DNA from 4 places in the Pseudorhizobium marinum genome. Region 1 is predicted to be linked to each of the others. Evidence: riboswitches for the same ligand, from Rfam matches in the RefSeq annotation. Region 1 holds a riboswitch; each other region holds the start of a gene.
The links. A riboswitch is a leader RNA that binds a small molecule or an ion and turns the genes downstream of it on or off. The one in region 1 is predicted to bind thiamine pyrophosphate.
Positions count from the first base shown of each region.

Region 2: it holds a riboswitch for thiamine pyrophosphate, as region 1 does, so the genes downstream of both, EO99_RS0123485 (ABC transporter permease) here and thiM (hydroxyethylthiazole kinase) in region 1, are expected to answer to the same signal.
Region 3: it holds a riboswitch for thiamine pyrophosphate, as region 1 does, so the genes downstream of both, thiB (thiamine ABC transporter substrate binding subunit) here and thiM (hydroxyethylthiazole kinase) in region 1, are expected to answer to the same signal.
Region 4: it holds a riboswitch for thiamine pyrophosphate, as region 1 does, so the genes downstream of both, thiC (phosphomethylpyrimidine synthase ThiC) here and thiM (hydroxyethylthiazole kinase) in region 1, are expected to answer to the same signal.

Region 1 is NZ_JMQK01000021.1:36,223-40,095, forward strand. It holds gene thiD (bifunctional hydroxymethylpyrimidine kinase/phosphomethylpyrimidine kinase) at 1-414, opposite strand, end outside; gene thiE (thiamine phosphate synthase) at 411-1,046, opposite strand; gene thiM (hydroxyethylthiazole kinase) at 1,043-1,849, opposite strand; TPP riboswitch at 1,894-1,988, opposite strand; gene EO99_RS0120365 (glycoside hydrolase family 13 protein) at 2,046-3,731, opposite strand; gene EO99_RS0120370 (hypothetical protein) at 3,855-3,873, shown strand, end outside.
Region 2 is NZ_JMQK01000030.1:34,841-38,713, reverse strand. It holds gene EO99_RS0123490 (ABC transporter substrate-binding protein) at 1-873, opposite strand, end outside; gene EO99_RS0123485 (ABC transporter permease) at 870-1,652, opposite strand; gene EO99_RS27725 (hypothetical protein) at 1,636-1,824, shown strand; TPP riboswitch at 1,791-1,894, opposite strand; gene EO99_RS0123475 (DUF4142 domain-containing protein) at 1,984-2,487, opposite strand; gene EO99_RS0123470 (hypothetical protein) at 2,615-2,830, opposite strand; gene EO99_RS0123465 (DUF4174 domain-containing protein) at 2,944-3,522, opposite strand; gene EO99_RS0123460 (DeoR/GlpR family DNA-binding transcription regulator) at 3,564-3,873, shown strand, end outside.
Region 3 is NZ_JMQK01000003.1:198,231-202,103, forward strand. It holds gene EO99_RS0104990 (ABC-F family ATP-binding cassette domain-containing protein) at 1-1,764, shown strand, start outside; gene EO99_RS0104995 (response regulator) at 1,908-2,357, shown strand; TPP riboswitch at 2,414-2,513, shown strand; gene thiB (thiamine ABC transporter substrate binding subunit) at 2,550-3,557, shown strand; gene EO99_RS0105005 (thiamine/thiamine pyrophosphate ABC transporter permease ThiP) at 3,582-3,873, shown strand, end outside.
Region 4 is NZ_JMQK01000014.1:74,050-77,922, forward strand. It holds gene EO99_RS0116790 (TetR/AcrR family transcriptional regulator) at 1-607, opposite strand, end outside; gene EO99_RS27530 (GFA family protein) at 697-1,236, shown strand; gene EO99_RS0116800 (DUF6958 family protein) at 1,229-1,552, shown strand; TPP riboswitch at 2,453-2,569, shown strand; gene thiC (phosphomethylpyrimidine synthase ThiC) at 2,661-3,873, shown strand, end outside.

The sequences.
Region 1 (3,873 bases):
TGGCGTGATCAGGGTCGCAAGCGGAAGCAGCCGCCGGTTCAGGGCTTCTACGGCATCCGCGGCCAGAAGCGAGGCGCCGCCCTTGGCGACCATCACCGGATCGACGACGACCGGAACTCCTTCGCCGTGTTTCGTGAGGGCATCGGCCACCGCTTCGGCAATCTCGGCCGTTGCGATCATCCCGATCTTGACCGCATCGACACGGATGTCTGCGAAGACGGCGCGGATCTGATCGGCGACGAAGGATGCCGGCACGAGATGCACGCCGGACACTCCTTGCGTGTTCTGGGCCGTCAATGCCGTGATCACGGCCATGCCATAGGTGCCCCGCGCAGCGAATGTCTTCAGGTCCGCCTGAATGCCGGCACCACCGGAGGGATCCGAGCCCGCGATGGACAGGATGTTTGCGATCATCGGCGCGCCTCCTCGATTTCCTGGGCAAGAGAACGGGCCGCGGCCTCCGGATCCGGCTGGCCGCAGATGGCCGACACTACGGCAAGGCCATGCGCACCGGCTGCAAGAACCGGCGCGGCGTGACCCTGCTTCAGCCCGCCAATCGCGACGCTAGGGACGGGTGCTACGGCAACGATACGCGCGAGGCCATCGAAACCGATCGGCGTCTTGTGGTCCGGCTTGGTGCCCGTGGCAAAGACGGGCCCGATGCCGACGTAGTCGACGAGACCTGCCTCCACCTGGCGCGCCAGTTCCTCCGTCTCAACCGAAACGCCGAGGATCATCGTGTCCGGGATGCGCCGGCGTGCGGCCGTGGCGGCGAGGTCGCTCTGGCCAACGTGGACGCCCTCGGCGCCAAGAGCGATGGCCGCCTCCACGTCGTCGTTGACGATCAGGGGGACGCCGGTGCCGGCAAGTGCGCTCTGCAGTGCCCGACCAGTTTCGATCATGGCAGAGGTGTCCGCCGTCTTGTCCCGCAACTGCACCATGGTCACGCCACCGGCAACGGCCATTCTTGCGGTTTCCACCATTCCGATCCCGCGGCAGAGCTCGGGATCGAGCACCAGGTAAAGAGAGAGGTCAAAGCGCTTCATAGCATTGTGATCCTTGCTTCGGCGTCGAGTCTTTCGCTGCCGAGTGCCGACAATGAATCCAGAAACAGCGTCTGGAAGGATCCGGGGCCACGGGCCTGTTCTCCGGCATCCTCCCCGCAGACGGCAAACAGCGCGAGTGCGGCGATTGTCGCTTCGAAGGGCTGGTCCGGGGTGCTGGCGGCGAAGGCGCCGACCAGGCAGGTGAGGGCGCAGCCAAGTGCCGTCACTTTCGGCATCAGCGGCGATCCCCCTTCAATCGTGGCCGATCGGGTGCCGTCGGTGACGAAATCGACATCGCCTGTCACGGCTACGACGCAACCATGTCGCCGTGCCAGCGTCAGAGCAGCGTTCCGGGCTGCCATGGCACTGTCGCCGCTATCGACGCCCTGGCCGCGGGATGCTTCGCCGGCGAGGGCCATGATTTCGGAGGCATTGCCGCGCAGGATGGTGGGCTCCAGCGCCATCAGCTCACCGACGACCCGTCTGCGGAAACCGGTGGCGTAGTGGGCGACGGGATCAAGCACCCATGGCTTGTCGACGTCCTTGGCGGCCCTGGCCGCTGCCAGCATGCCGGCCACGCCGCCGGCCCAAAGCGTACCGATGTTGATCGTCACGGCACCGGCGATCCGGGCGAATTCTCCGGCCTCCTCTTCGGCACTGACCATAGCTGGCGATGCGCCTGCGGACAGAAGCACATTGGCCGCTATGTTCATCGCTACATCGTTGGTGATGCATTGGACCAGGGGATTGGCCTGGCGCATCGCGGCGAGAAGAGTGCCGCAGGAGGGAGTTGTTTTCGTCATTCTAGATGCCCCTTTTGGCGGGGCAGGCGCAGGCGACATTTCTGAAATGCGCCATCGCGACTCCCTCCGCCAGCATGATCTGGTTCAGGTTCAAAGGGTCCTTCTCAGCCTGCAATCGCAGACGCCCCTGTCGAGGTCGAAACTTACAGAAAAAGCGTCGATTGTCACCCGCCAATCCAGGTGCGCCGGGTGACACCTAAACCTTCTCGAGGTCGCAGAGCAATGCGAAGGCCTCATAAGGGCGCAGGGTCACGGTTTCCCCGATCCTGTCCATGTCGGTATAATTGCCGATGAGGCAGCGCCCCTGCACATGCAATTCATCCGGCATCGTCACGGTGACCTCATGCGGCCTGAAGTTGGCGAGAACGACCAGGCGGTCCCCTTCCAGCGTTCGGCTGTAGACAAAGACATCGGGGTGCTGATCGAGCCAGGATTGGTACCGGCCATAGACGATGACCTGATGGTGCTTGCGCAGGTCGATCAGCTTCCGGTAGTGGCTCCAGATCGACTGGTCGTCGTCAACCTGAGTTTCCGCATTCACGGTCGCAAAATTGGGATTCACCTCGATCCAGGGCGAGCCGGTTGTGAACCCGCCCTGCGGCGCGCTGCTCCACTGCATCGGCGTGCGGGCATTGTCCCGTCCACTTTCATTGGCGCCCCGAATGAAATCGTCCGGCGACAAGCCTGCCTCCACGTGAAGGCGGTGCATGTTGAGCGTTTCGATGTCCTTGTACTGGTCGATCGACGTGAAGGGGACGTTGGTCATGCCGATCTCTTCACCCTGGTAGATGAAGGGGGTGCCCTTCATCAGGTGCAGAACCGTCGCCAGCATCTTTGCCGATTCCACGTGGAAGCCGGTGGTGTCGCCATAGCGGGAGACAGCCCGCGGCAGGTCGTGGTTGACCCAGAACAGGGAGTTCCAGCCATCCTCGGCGAGCGCCGTCTGCCATTTGCCGAAGACCGCCTTCAGCGCGATGAGGTCAAACGGCCTTGGCCGCCATTTGCCGTAGGTCTGATCCCAGAACTGGGTAACATGCTCGAACTGGAAGACCATCGACAGTTCCCGCCGGTCGCGACCGGAGTAGAGCAGGGCCGATGTGGGCGTGGCGCTCCACGCCTCACCCACGGTCAGGACATCGCGGCTGCCGAAGGTCTCGCGGTTCATTTCCTGCAGATAATCATGCAGATGCGGGCCGTCACTGGTGATGCCGGCATCCACCTGTTTTCCGATCAGGTCGATGACGTCCATGCGAAAGCCGGCGATGCCACGGTCGAGCCACCAGTTCATCATGCGGTAGACCTCTGCCCGCACCTGCGGATTTTCCCAGTTGAGGTCCGGCTGGCGGCGCGAAAAGAGGTGCAGGTAATATTCGCCGGTCTGCGGATCCAGCGTCCAGGCCGGACCGCCAAAGGTCGATTCGAGTGCGCTCGGCAGTCCGCCTTCCGCGGACGGGCGCCGCCAGATGTAATAGTCGCGATAAGGATTATCAGTCGAGCTGCGCGCTTCCCGAAACCAAGGATGCTCGTCGGATGTGTGATTGACGACAAGGTCCAGCACGATGCCGATGCCGCGCTTCCTGGCCTCGGCGACCAGCCGATCGAAATCGGCGAGCGTGCCGAACTCCGGGGCAATGCCCTGGTAATCGGAAATATCGTAGCCGTTGTCGTCCATCGGGGAAGTGAAGATCGGCGAGAGCCAGATCACGGTTATTCCGAGCGACTGGAGATAGTCCAGCCTGGAGATGATACCCGGGATGTCGCCGACGCCATCGCCGTCGCTATCGCAGAAACTGCGGGGATAGACCTGGTAGACGGTGGCAGTGTGCCACCATTTGCGGTCGATCGCCGGCGTCGCAAGCGGCTGGGGTGCTGGCTGGCTCATGGGCGGTCTCCGTTTGCGGGTTTGTGCGTGACGAACGCTGGATAACAGCCAGGGTTCCGCATCCCGGGAACATCAGTCTGGTCGGACGGTTGGGAGAATAGACACAACGGCAAGGAGGTTCCTATGAACAGCAAGCTCCCAC
Region 2 (3,873 bases), on a different contig from region 1:
GCCGAAGCGCTCGTAGCGGCCGCGGTCGAGGGCCGCCGGGCGCTTGGCAAAGCGCGGCAGCGTATCGAGGAAGGCCTGGCGGTTCAGCGCGTCATCGAGGTCCGGATAGGCCTTGATGAAGAGCTCCCAGGCCTCCTGCGGATGGTTGGTGAGGAAGATCGCGGCATCCTCGACGGCCTTCAGGAAGCGGGGAAGACGGTCGTCGCCGGCCATGTCCCTCTGGGCGACGAAGATCAGCTCGTCATAGACGGGAACGCCGTGCTCTTCGGGAAAGAAGGCATGGGGCTCGCCGCCTTCGAGGCGGATCTGGGTCAGCTCGAAATTGCGGAAGCCGCCGACGGTGGCGTCCACCTGGCCGCCGAGCAGCGAGGCGGTGAGCGCGAAGTTGACGTTGACGAGTTCGACGTCATCGAGGGACAGGCCTTCGGCCTCCAGGATACGCTTCAGCATGGCATCCTCGAAACCGGACACCGAAAAGCCGATCTTCCTGCCCTTCAGATCCGCCAGCGTCTTGACGGGACCATTGGCGAGAACCGTGATGGTGTTGAGCGGCGTCTCGACAAGCGTGCCGAAGCGGACGAGCGGCAGGCCCGCAGCGTGGTCGAGATAGAGGTTCGGCTGGTAATGCACGCCGATATCGGCCTGGCCGGCGGCGACCAGCCGCGGCACGGAGGACGGATCGGCCGGCGGCAGCAGTTCCACCTCGAGGCCCTGTTCGGCAAAGAGACCGCGCTCCTGGGCGACGACCATGGTCGCGTGATCCGGGTTGACGAACCATTCGAGCATCACGGTCAGCTTGTCGGCGGCTTGCGCTGGCAGGGGAAGCGCCAGGAGCGCGAGCGCGCCGAGGAGGGGAAGCAGGCGTCGTGTCATGATTTTATTCTCCGGCTAATTAAATTAAGGGGGCGATGGTCGGATTCCGGCGCCCAAGGGGCGAGCGGCGCCGTCAGGCGGTCGACGGCGGCGCGCAGGAGGAGGGTCATGGCCGCGAGTAGCGCCATGGCGGCAAAGACGGTGTCGGTCTGCATGCGGGCATTGGCCTGCACCATGACGAAGCCGAGACCCGCGGAGGCGCCGACCCATTCGCCGACCACGGCACCGATTGGCGCCAGCGGCGCGGCAACGCGCAGGCCCGAAACGAGCGCCGGCAGCGCCAGCGGCAGGCGGATGTGGCGGAGCACCTGCCAATGACTGGCCTTGGTGAGCGCGGCGGCATCGAGCAGGACCGGATCGGTGCGGTGCAAGCCGTCGGCGAAGGCGGATGCAACCGGAAAGAAGATGATGATCGTTGCCATCACTGCCTTGGAGGCCATGCCGAAGCCGAACCAGAGGACGAGAATGGGGGCGAGCACGAAGACCGGCAGCGCCTGCAGGACCAGCAGCATCGGCCAGGCGAGACGCCCGAGCCGGGGGAACGCCGCCATCGACAGGGCGGCGGCAAAGCCCAGCAGCGTGCCGCAGGCGAGACCGACGAGGATCTCCGACAGGGTGATCAGCCCGTTGCGCAGCAGGAATTCCGGCTGGCGGACCAGTGCTGCAGCCACCTGCAGCGGCGCGGGAAGAATGTAGCGGGGGGCGCCGACCAGCCAGACGACGGCCTGCCAGAGGGCGATCAGGCCCAGGAGGCCCGGTCCCATGTGCTTCAACGACATGGCAAGGCTCTACCGCGTCGGCGCCTGGTCGCCGCGCGAGCGCAGTCTGTCACGGATTGTGGTGCTGGATGCCATCAAACGATCTCCCGACGGTTACATCATGGAGATCCAGGTAAAGCGGAGAAGAGAATTGGCGCCTGATATGGCCGTTTCCGTTCCTACGCCGGTATGACCCGGATCAGGTTCAAGGGTCCGGCTCACCGCCATCTCAGCACCGTTACGATGCCCCCCTCGGAATTTCGTCATGTTTTGCGCAGACCGGCGGCAATGTCAATCGCCTTGCGCGGGAGCCAAGCCCGGCAGCGGCGGCGGGCGCCTCATGCGTTCCGCATCACGGAACCGACAGGTCCTGAGCGCGAAGGTAAAGCGTGCGGGTGCCGCCGATGTGATTGGTGGCGAATGTCTTCAGCGAACCTTCCGGGCCGGTTTCGCCGTAATCCTTCATCAGCTGGATCATGCTTTCCAGGGCGATCGCCTGGGCGGAGAAATAGGCGTTGTCGAACTGGTTCTGGAGCGCCGACTCCAGCGCCTGAAGCGTGTTGCGATCCTGCTCGCTCAGGTCCGCCGCCGGATCCACGCCCTCCTCGACGAGCGCCTCTTTCAACTCCGCCACAAACCGGCGCTGGTTCTCCGTCACCGTCTCGGCGAAGGCGCGCACCGACTCCTCCTGCCCACGGGAGAGCGCCAGTTCTGCCGATTCCACGAGGAAGTGGCTCAGGCTGGCCAAGCGTCCGGAAAAGGACTGCCTAGCATCCTCCTGCGCCGCAGCCTGCACGGCGCCCAAGGGTATGAGCAGAAGCGCAAGCATGAGTATCCGGGATGCTGACCTGAACATGAAAAAGAACCTTTCCTGCTGATGACCGGGCTGATGATGGAGAAGGCGCCGCCGCGGCGGCGCTCCCTGATCTCGAACCGCAGATCGTTGCCGAAGTTCCCGCGGCCGGACGCTGCCCGGAAGGACGCTACTGCGCCGGCTCGCTTGGCTCGTCGGTGAGCGCGGGATGGCTCGTCTGATCCTCGACGCCGCTCGGCGGCGCTTCGTCGGTGCGCTCGTAGGGCTCCTCGACGATCACGGTGGAGGTCGACGCAAGGTCCTGGACAAAAAGGAAGAAGCCCCCGACGACCACGACGATCACCGCCGCGGCAATGAACATGAGCTTTTTCGTGCGACTATCCATGGCTTGCTCCATTTGCTGTGGATCTCTCCAACCATGGAGCGCGGCGGAAGTTGCAAGGCATTTCCTCGCGGCGGCTTCTCCGTCGCTGAGCCACCCCGAGCCCTAGCAGGATATCAGTCCTGCTCGGCGCGACGCATGGGCATGCGGTCGATGAGGCCGAACAGCGCTTCGCTGTCGACAAACTCGCCGCTCTTCAGTTTTGCACCTCCGTCCTTGCCGATCAGGACCACTTGAAACTCACCGGGCGCGATGTCGGCCTGCCGGCGAAGTTCGGCGGCGTCGAGGTCGCCGATGCTGCCATAGACGGCTTCCGCGGTCTCCTCGGTCACCCGCACGACGACCATGTCGCGATCGGCGAGTGCCGCATCGGAGCGTGTGAACTCCGCCAGTTGCCGTTCCAGCCGGGCCTCACCCGCCGCGCCAAAGACGAGGGCGATGCGGTTCTTCCAGGTAAGCTGCGACAGGCTATCCATGGCGGATGCCTGCAGTGGAACCAGAAGGGCCAGCACCGTTGCGATCATCGGCCTTTGCATCTGCATCTCCCATCGGTTTGCGACCTGATCCTTGTGGTGGCGTCTGTCGATAACCTCAACGCCAGTTCGCCCGCCGAAGTTCACTCGGACGGAAAAACTTCTCAGGACCGGCAGCTCTCGGATCATCGTGATCTGGCTTTCGTTCACATTCTTCTTCATGGTATTACCGCAGGCATCGAAAGCGAAACGAAAGGCACCAGATGTTTCTCACGTCCCGGCAGTCGGAAATCGTCGAGCTGGCGAAGTCGCATGGCCGCGTTCTCGTGGAAGAGCTGGCGGGGCGTTTCGCGGTTTCACCGCAGACGATCCGGAAGGACCTGAACGATCTCTGCGACCAGCGGCTGCTCAACCGCATCCACGGCGGCGCGACGTTCCCGAGCAGCACGGAAAACATGCAGTACGAGGCACGCCGGCAGATTGCGGCACAGGAGAAGCAGGCGATCGGGCTTGCCGCCGCCCGCCTGATCCCCAACAACGCTTCCCTCTTCATCAATATCGGCACCACGACGG
Region 3 (3,873 bases), on a different contig from region 1:
CTGGCGGGTGCCAACCTGCAGGTGGAGCCCGGCGACCGCATCTGCCTTGTGGGACGCAATGGCTCCGGCAAGTCGACGATGATGAAGATTGCCGCCGGCATGGTCGAGGCACAGTCCGGCGAAGTCTTCCGGCATCCCTCCGCCACCATCCGCTATCTTGAGCAGGCCCCGGATTTCGGCAGCTACCAGACGGTGCAGGCCTATGCCGAGGCGGGATTGGGCCCCGGCGACGACGCCTATCGCGTTACCTATCTGCTGGAGCACCTGGGCCTGACCGGCGAGGAGGACCCCAACCGGCTTTCCGGCGGCGAAGCCCGCCGGGCGGCACTGGCACGCGTCTTGGCGCCCGAGCCCGATATCCTCATGCTGGACGAGCCCACCAACCATCTCGACCTGCCGACGATCGAGTGGCTGGAAGACGAACTGCGCAAGACCCGCAGCGCGCTCGTGCTCATCTCCCACGATCGGCGCTTCCTGGAGAAGGTGTCGACCGCCACCGTCTGGCTCGACCGTGGTGTGTCGCGGCGTCTCGACCGCGGGTTCCAATACTTCGAAGCATGGCGCGACGAGGTGCTGGAGGCGGAGGAGCTGGAGCAGCACAAGCTTGGAAAGGCGATCGAACGGGAGGAGCACTGGCTGCGCTACGGCGTGACGGCGCGCCGCAAGCGCAACATGCGCCGCCTGGGCGAGCTCCAGACCATGCGCGCCGACTACCGCGGCCACAAGGGCGCTCAGGGCAGCGTGCAGGCGACGGCATCGGAAGGGCGCGAGTCCGGCAAGCTGGTCATCGAAGCCGAGATGATCACCAAGAGCTACGAGGAGCGCACCATCGTCGCGCCCTTCAGCATCCGCGTGCACCGGGGCGATTGCATCGGCCTCGTCGGCCCGAACGGCGCCGGCAAGACGACGCTCCTGAAGATGCTGACCGGACAGCTTGCGCCGGACACCGGTACCGTGAAGCTCGGCACCAATCTCGAGATCGCGACGCTGGACCAGAAGCGCGAGGATCTCGACCCGGAAGAAACGCTGTCCCAGTATCTGACCGACGGACGCGGCGAGACGCTTCTCGTCAACGGCGAGCAGCGCCATGTCGCGGGATACATGAAGGACTTCCTGTTCCAGCCGGAGCAGATCCGCACCCCGATCAAGAACCTCTCCGGCGGCGAGCGCGCCCGGCTGATGCTGGCGCGGATCATGGCGCGTCCCTCGAACCTGCTGATCCTCGACGAACCGACCAACGACCTCGACATCGAAACGCTCGACCTTCTGCAGGAGATCGTCTCCGGCTTCAGCGGCACCGTCATCCTCGTCAGCCACGATCGCGACTTCCTCGACCGCACGGTGACCTCGACCATAGCGCCCGCCACGCCGGATGCCCCCGATGGCCGCTGGATCGAATATGCCGGCGGCTATACCGACATGCTGGCTCAGCGCCGGGGCGCACAGGAAGAGCGGCGGCGCGTCGAAAAGCAGGAGAAGTCGAAGGCCGCAACGGCCGGACCCGCATCGGAGGCTCCCAGGAACAAGGTCAAGCTGTCCTTCAAGCAGAAGTTCGCGCTCGAGAACCTTCCCAAGGAGATGGCGAAGGTGGAAGCCGATATTGCCGCGCGAGAACAGAAGATGGCCGATCCCCAACTCTTCAGCAAGGACCCGGCGACCTTCAACAGGCTGGCGGCGGAGACGGAGAAGCTGCGCCAGGGCCTGACGCGGATGGAGGAAGAGTGGCTGGAGCTCGAGATGCTGCGCGAGGAGCTGGAGGGATAGGAGTTAACCCTCTGTTAGCCATAACGGGCGGCCATTTCGCTGCTTCTGCCGGAAACCGGAACAATCCTTCGGGACCTTCGTTCGGTTGTCAGTGTCGATCTGGGACAGACGCTGGTAAGACACCGAACCTTAGGAGAATTCCAATGCTGGCAAGTGTACCGAGTCGTCGGCTGGCTCAGCAAGCGGCACACCATCGTGTCCTGATTGTCGAAGACGAATTCCTGATCGCGCTCGACGTCGGCGAGACAGTTGAGGCGATGGGTTTGCAGATCGCCGGCTTTGCCAGCGGCCGCAGCCATGCCTTGGCGCTTGCCCAGACGGCCGACATCGCCCTGGTCGACGTGAACCTCTCCGACGGAAGAACAGGACCGGAACTCGGACGCGAGCTTGCCGAGATCTACGGTCTGACGGTAATCTACATGACTGCCAACCCGGAAGAGGTCAATCAGGTCCAGAACGGCGTGCTTGGCGTCCTGACGAAGCCCGTGATGCCGCATGTCGTGGAACAGTCCATCGATTATGCCGTTGCACGGCGCACCGGCGGCATTGCCTCCCTGCCCCGCGAACTCCACGTTTTCCAGCGCCCTCACTAGCGCCTCGATCCCGGCGCGAATGCTTGCCAAGGCCTGCGCTGCCCGGTACACCGTAGGAAGCTCTAACGGGGTGCCGCATCTGCGGCTGAGAGGCTTTGCCAACCCGCGGAACCTGATCCGGTTGATACCGGCGGAGGGATTAGACGGCTTCTGATCGACGCCTGTTCCCTTTCGTTGAACAAGGAGGCGTCAATGACAAGAACCCTGCCATTCCTGTGTTTCCTGTCGACCTTCGCAATCGCCTATCCTGCGATGGCGCAGGAGAAGACGCTGACCATCTACACCTACGAGAGCTTTACCGCCGAATGGGGCCCCGGTCCCCAGGTCAAGGAAGAATTCGAAAAGACCTGCGCCTGCACCATCGAGTTCGTCAGCGTGGCGGACGGCGTGGCTCTGCTCTCCCGGCTGAAGCTGGAAGGTCAGAGCACGGGAGCTGACCTGGTGCTCGGCCTCGACACCAACCTGGCGACGGAAGCCAAGGCCACCGGACTTTTCGAGCCGCATGGCCTCGACACGGGCGCCATCGCAGTCCCGGGCGGCTACAGCGACGAGGTCTTCATTCCCTACGACTACGGCCATTTCGCCGTGGTCTACGACACGCAGGCGATGCAGACGCCACCCAGAAGCCTGAAGGAACTGGTAGAAGGAGATCCGGCCCAGAAGATCGTCATTCAGGATCCGCGCACCTCGACGCCGGGGCTTGGCCTGCTTCTCTGGGTGAAGTCGGTCTATGGCGACGACGCTCCGGCGGCCTGGACGAAGCTCCGCGACAGGATCTTGACGGTGACGCCGGGATGGTCGGAAGCCTACGGGCTGTTCACCAAGGGCGAGGTGCCGATGGTTCTCTCCTACACCACCTCGCCGGCCTATCACATGGTCGCGGAGGGCACGGAGAGGTATCAGGCCGCCGCGTTCTCGGAAGGCCACTATGTCCAGATCGAACTGGCCGGAATGCTGACGACATCGAATGACAAGACGCTGGCGAGAAAGTTTCTCGCTTTCACGATGACGCCGGCCTTCCAGAACATCATCCCGACGACGAACTGGATGATGCCGGCCGCACCAACCTCCGAACCCCTTCCGGACGCCTTCAACAGGCTCGTCAGTCCGCAGAACACGCTGCTGATGGATCCCGAGGAGGTTGCCGCCCATCGACGGGCATGGATCGATGAATGGCTGACGGCAATGAGCGCCCGATGAGCGCCGAGTGAGCCGACAGCCATGATGATGACGCGGCGGCAGCGACGGTGGGGACTTGCCGGCAGCGCCATTGCCCTGGCGGCAACCGCGCTCTTCATACTTCTGGCACTGGCCGCGCTGCTGGCCAGTCAACCGGCGACTACCGATGGGTGGATTTTTTCGGCCTACACATTCCGGATCCTCCAGTTCACGCTTCTGCAGGCAGCTCTGTCGACCCTGCTTTCGACAGGCCTTGCCGTGCCCGTGGCGCTCGCGCTGGCGCGCCGCAGCCATTTCCCCGGGCGTCTCTGGGTTCTGAGACTCATGGCGCTGCCGA
Region 4 (3,873 bases), on a different contig from region 1:
GGAAGATTGCGACGGTCTCGTCCACCTGCGTTCGCATCTCAGGCTCGGTGGGGATCGCGGCTTCACCGAGGTACATAACCTCTGATGTTGGACCTCCCATCAGAAGCCAGTTAAACTGCTTTGCGGCTCGCACTGGATCCGTCATGGCAATCTCGCCGCGCTCGATGTAGTGCTGCAAGCCGGTCGTTAGCCGCGCAATTGCTCGGCCCGGCCCGGCTTCATAGAGGGTCCTGCCCAACTGGGGGAAACGCCCCACCTCTCCGATCACCATGCGTCTCAGTTGCATGAGAGTTGGCGTCAGGACAACCTTCAACTGCTGGGTGGCAAACCGCGTAAGCCATTCCTCAACCGGAGTGTCTTCAGGCAGTGTTTCAACCAAATTGCCCACAGCACTCGCAGCGCCCCCGGCCAGGTCGGTAGCAACCTCGAGAAAGAGTGCTCCCTTTCCTTTGAAGTGGCTGTAGATGGTTTGGATGGAAACATCTGCTGCTAGGGCTACTTGCTCCATGCTTGAGGCGACATAGCCTTCACTCAGAAAGACATCGGAGGCTGCAGCAAGGATTTTAGTTCGACTTCTCGCGATCCGCGTCTGCGCACCATTGTTCATGGATTGTCCTTGTTGCTTGCGGACAGGTTTCTGGTCGTCTTGACTGGATTAAATAGAATCGTCATTCTATTCAATAAGGAGATGCACCGATGCAGGAATCACAGTCCATCACCTGTCGCTGCCGGGCGGCTCGCCTGACGATTTCGGGCCCCAGCATTATGAGCAGCGAATGCATGTGTACCAGTTGCCGTTTGGCATCTGAATTTTTTGCTGCCTTACCGGATGGTGTCGGCGTGACGGATGGAAAGGGCGCGACTCATGTCATCATTCATCGCGCCGACAAAATCGCATGCGATGCTGGTGCAGAACGCCTCCAGCAACATAGACTTACCCCCGACAGCCCAACCAGGCGCATTTTCGCTGACTGTTGCAACACCCCGATGTTCCTCGACTTCGAACCCGGCCATTGGGTAAGCCTTTATGCGAAAAATTTGCCTGAAACCGCCCGACCAGCTGTAGAATATCGAATGTTCTGTAGCGACCTTGCCGATGCAGATCGCCTCCCCAGCGATGTGCCGAATGGCAGGCCAATCCCGCTAGGGGCCGCATGGCGCTTGGCCTCATCGTTTGCCCTTATGGGGTTCCGCAGCCCAACAGTGCCATTCCTGCAGCGAGCATCTAATGTCTGATCTCGAGAAAATTGAAATTGAGAACGTCATCTCGACCGGACGAACGAAGTTGGTCGACCGGCGGAAATACGAAGCCGTTCGGGATGCACTCCTGGTCGTCTTGCCCCGACAGTCTCCCGGCATGACCGAAGCAGAAGCCAAGCAGGCCCTCCTGCCGCACCTCACGGAGGAGCTGTTTCCTGGTGGAGACAAACTGGGCTGGTGGTTAGGTGCTGTTCGGCTTGATCTGGAAGCCAAGGGCATCGTCACCCGGGAAAACGCAAAGCCAAAGCGTTACCATCAAGCGGTCCAGCGAGTGGGAACCCTGTTGCGTTGAGCGGCAGAAAGTCCGCCAAGAGCTGCCACTCTCTGGCCTGCCGCCGGCTTCATGGAAATCGCGTTTAGGTGTTCCGTCTGAATCCGGAGAGCGTCATTGCCAAGGCGGATATTGAGCCGCGAGTATAAGCGTGAGCGGTGAAGCTGGTCGGGAAACGTTGGGCCACTGTTGCCCAGGCGGCCCGGGGGCTGGGTTGGGAAAAAGCCGCCGACGGCCGAGCAACTGGGTTTCGGTCGGTGTTTCGACAGAGGGCCCTTCGTGGAGCATTGACGTTTTGGAGCCCACCCCAACGACGAAGAAACTCCGCCGTTTGCGGTTCCGAGGTTTTTTTTCCGCGGACCATTGGGGACTACTTCATTGTAGTAGCCTCCGCGGGCTTCGTCATCACCAATATCGGTGAGCCTCAACCGTCACCCGCTGCTTGCGAAGCCGTCTCGCGGTTCTTGCGCTGGCGCGACCTGGGCGGCTTTCTGTTGCTGGTTCTGGCAAGGCGCCCTTGAACCTGACCTGGCAAGACAACTGATTTGCAGCCCGCTGGAACGGCGCAAGGACGTACTGGGCGCCTCGAATGAACGGCATGGGGCCGTCTTCGAACGACTGGGTCAGGTGTTCGCATCCACAGATGGGACAGAACGGAGAGCAGCCAGCTCCGAATCATCCAATCCGGCAACCCGGGCTCCTCGCTCACCAAGGCAGTCCCTTGCGAAGGGTTTGCAGGCCGGGGTCGCGCGTTCGATCTCCCGGGCGGGCCGGCCGACCTTTGCTGCATGAAGGAGCTCCCCCTGGCAATTTGCATCGTCGTCGATGAGCATCATTGATAAGCGCGTAACCCCCACAGGTTTGCGTGAAGCTTTTCGGTCGCGCGTGCTTGACCTGCTAATCCGACTATCGTAGCCTTGCATCATTCACCAGGGGTGCCCCGGCAAGGGGCTGAGATTCTGCTGGCTTTCGCAGCGCAGTGACCCGTTGAACCTGATCCAGTTCATACTGGCGTAGGGACGGTGCGAGCGCTCGACGATATACAGTCCACGTCTGGATTCCGTCTCTGCGTCCTTCCATCATTCCGGCTCTAGGACTGGGTCTCCAACCTGAAACTTGGAGCCTCACGATGAAGATTGCCGCCTCAACCCATTCGACAGCCGTTACCAGCGGGCCCTTGCCCGCGTCGCGCAAGATCCACTTGGCCGGAAAGCAGCATCCGGACCTTCGCGTTCCCATGCGCGAGGTCGCCCTCCACCCGACCTCCGGTGAGCTACCCGTCATCGTCTATGACACATCCGGCCCCTATACCGATCCGTCGCACGTCGTCTCGATCGAAGGCGGCCTGCCGAAGCTTCGCCAAGCGTGGATCGCAGCGCGCGACGACACCGAGATCTATCAAGGCCGCAAGATCCGGCCGGAGGACAACGGCTTTGCGGCCGGCGACCGGCTGACGCCGCAATTCTCTCCCCTGAGCCCTCCGCGCCGCGCGAAGGATGGGAAGGCGGTGACCCAGCTCGCCTACGCGCGGGCGGGTATCATAACCGCGGAAATGGAATTTGTCGCTATTCGGGAGAATCTGGGCCGGCAAGCCCAAGAGCATTCGCTGCAGCGGGACGGCGAAAGCTTCGGCGCGCACATTCCCGATTTCGTCACACCGGAGTTCGTTCGGCAGGAAGTGGCGAGTGGACGCGCCATCATTCCGGCCAATATCAACCACCCCGAAGCCGAACCGATGATCATCGGCCGCAACTTCCTGGTCAAGATCAACGCCAACATCGGCAATTCCGCCGTGACGTCCTCCATGACCGAAGAGGTGGAGAAGATGGTCTGGGCGATCCGCTGGGGCGGCGATACCGTAATGGATCTCTCCACCGGCCGTAACATCCACAACATCCGCGAGTGGATTATCCGCAACTCTCCAGTCCCGCTCGGCACCGTGCCGCTCTACCAGGCGCTGGAGAAGGTCGGCGGCATTGCGGAAAACCTCACCTGGGAAATCTATCGCGATACGCTGATCGAACAGGCGGAGCAGGGGGTGGACTACTTCACCATCCATGCCGGGGTGAGGCTCGCCTACATTCCGCTCACCATCGATCGGGTCACCGGCATCGTCTCGCGTGGCGGCTCCATCATGGCCAAATGGTGTCTACATCATCACAAGGAGAGTTTCCTTTACCAGCATTTTGAGGACATCTGCGACATCTGCCGTGCCTATGACGTCTCCTTCTCGCTGGGCGACGGCCTGCGCCCCGGTTCCATTGCCGATGCCAACGATGCTGCGCAGTTCGCTGAGCTTGAAACACTCGGCGAACTCACCAGGATTGCCTGGGAGAAAGACT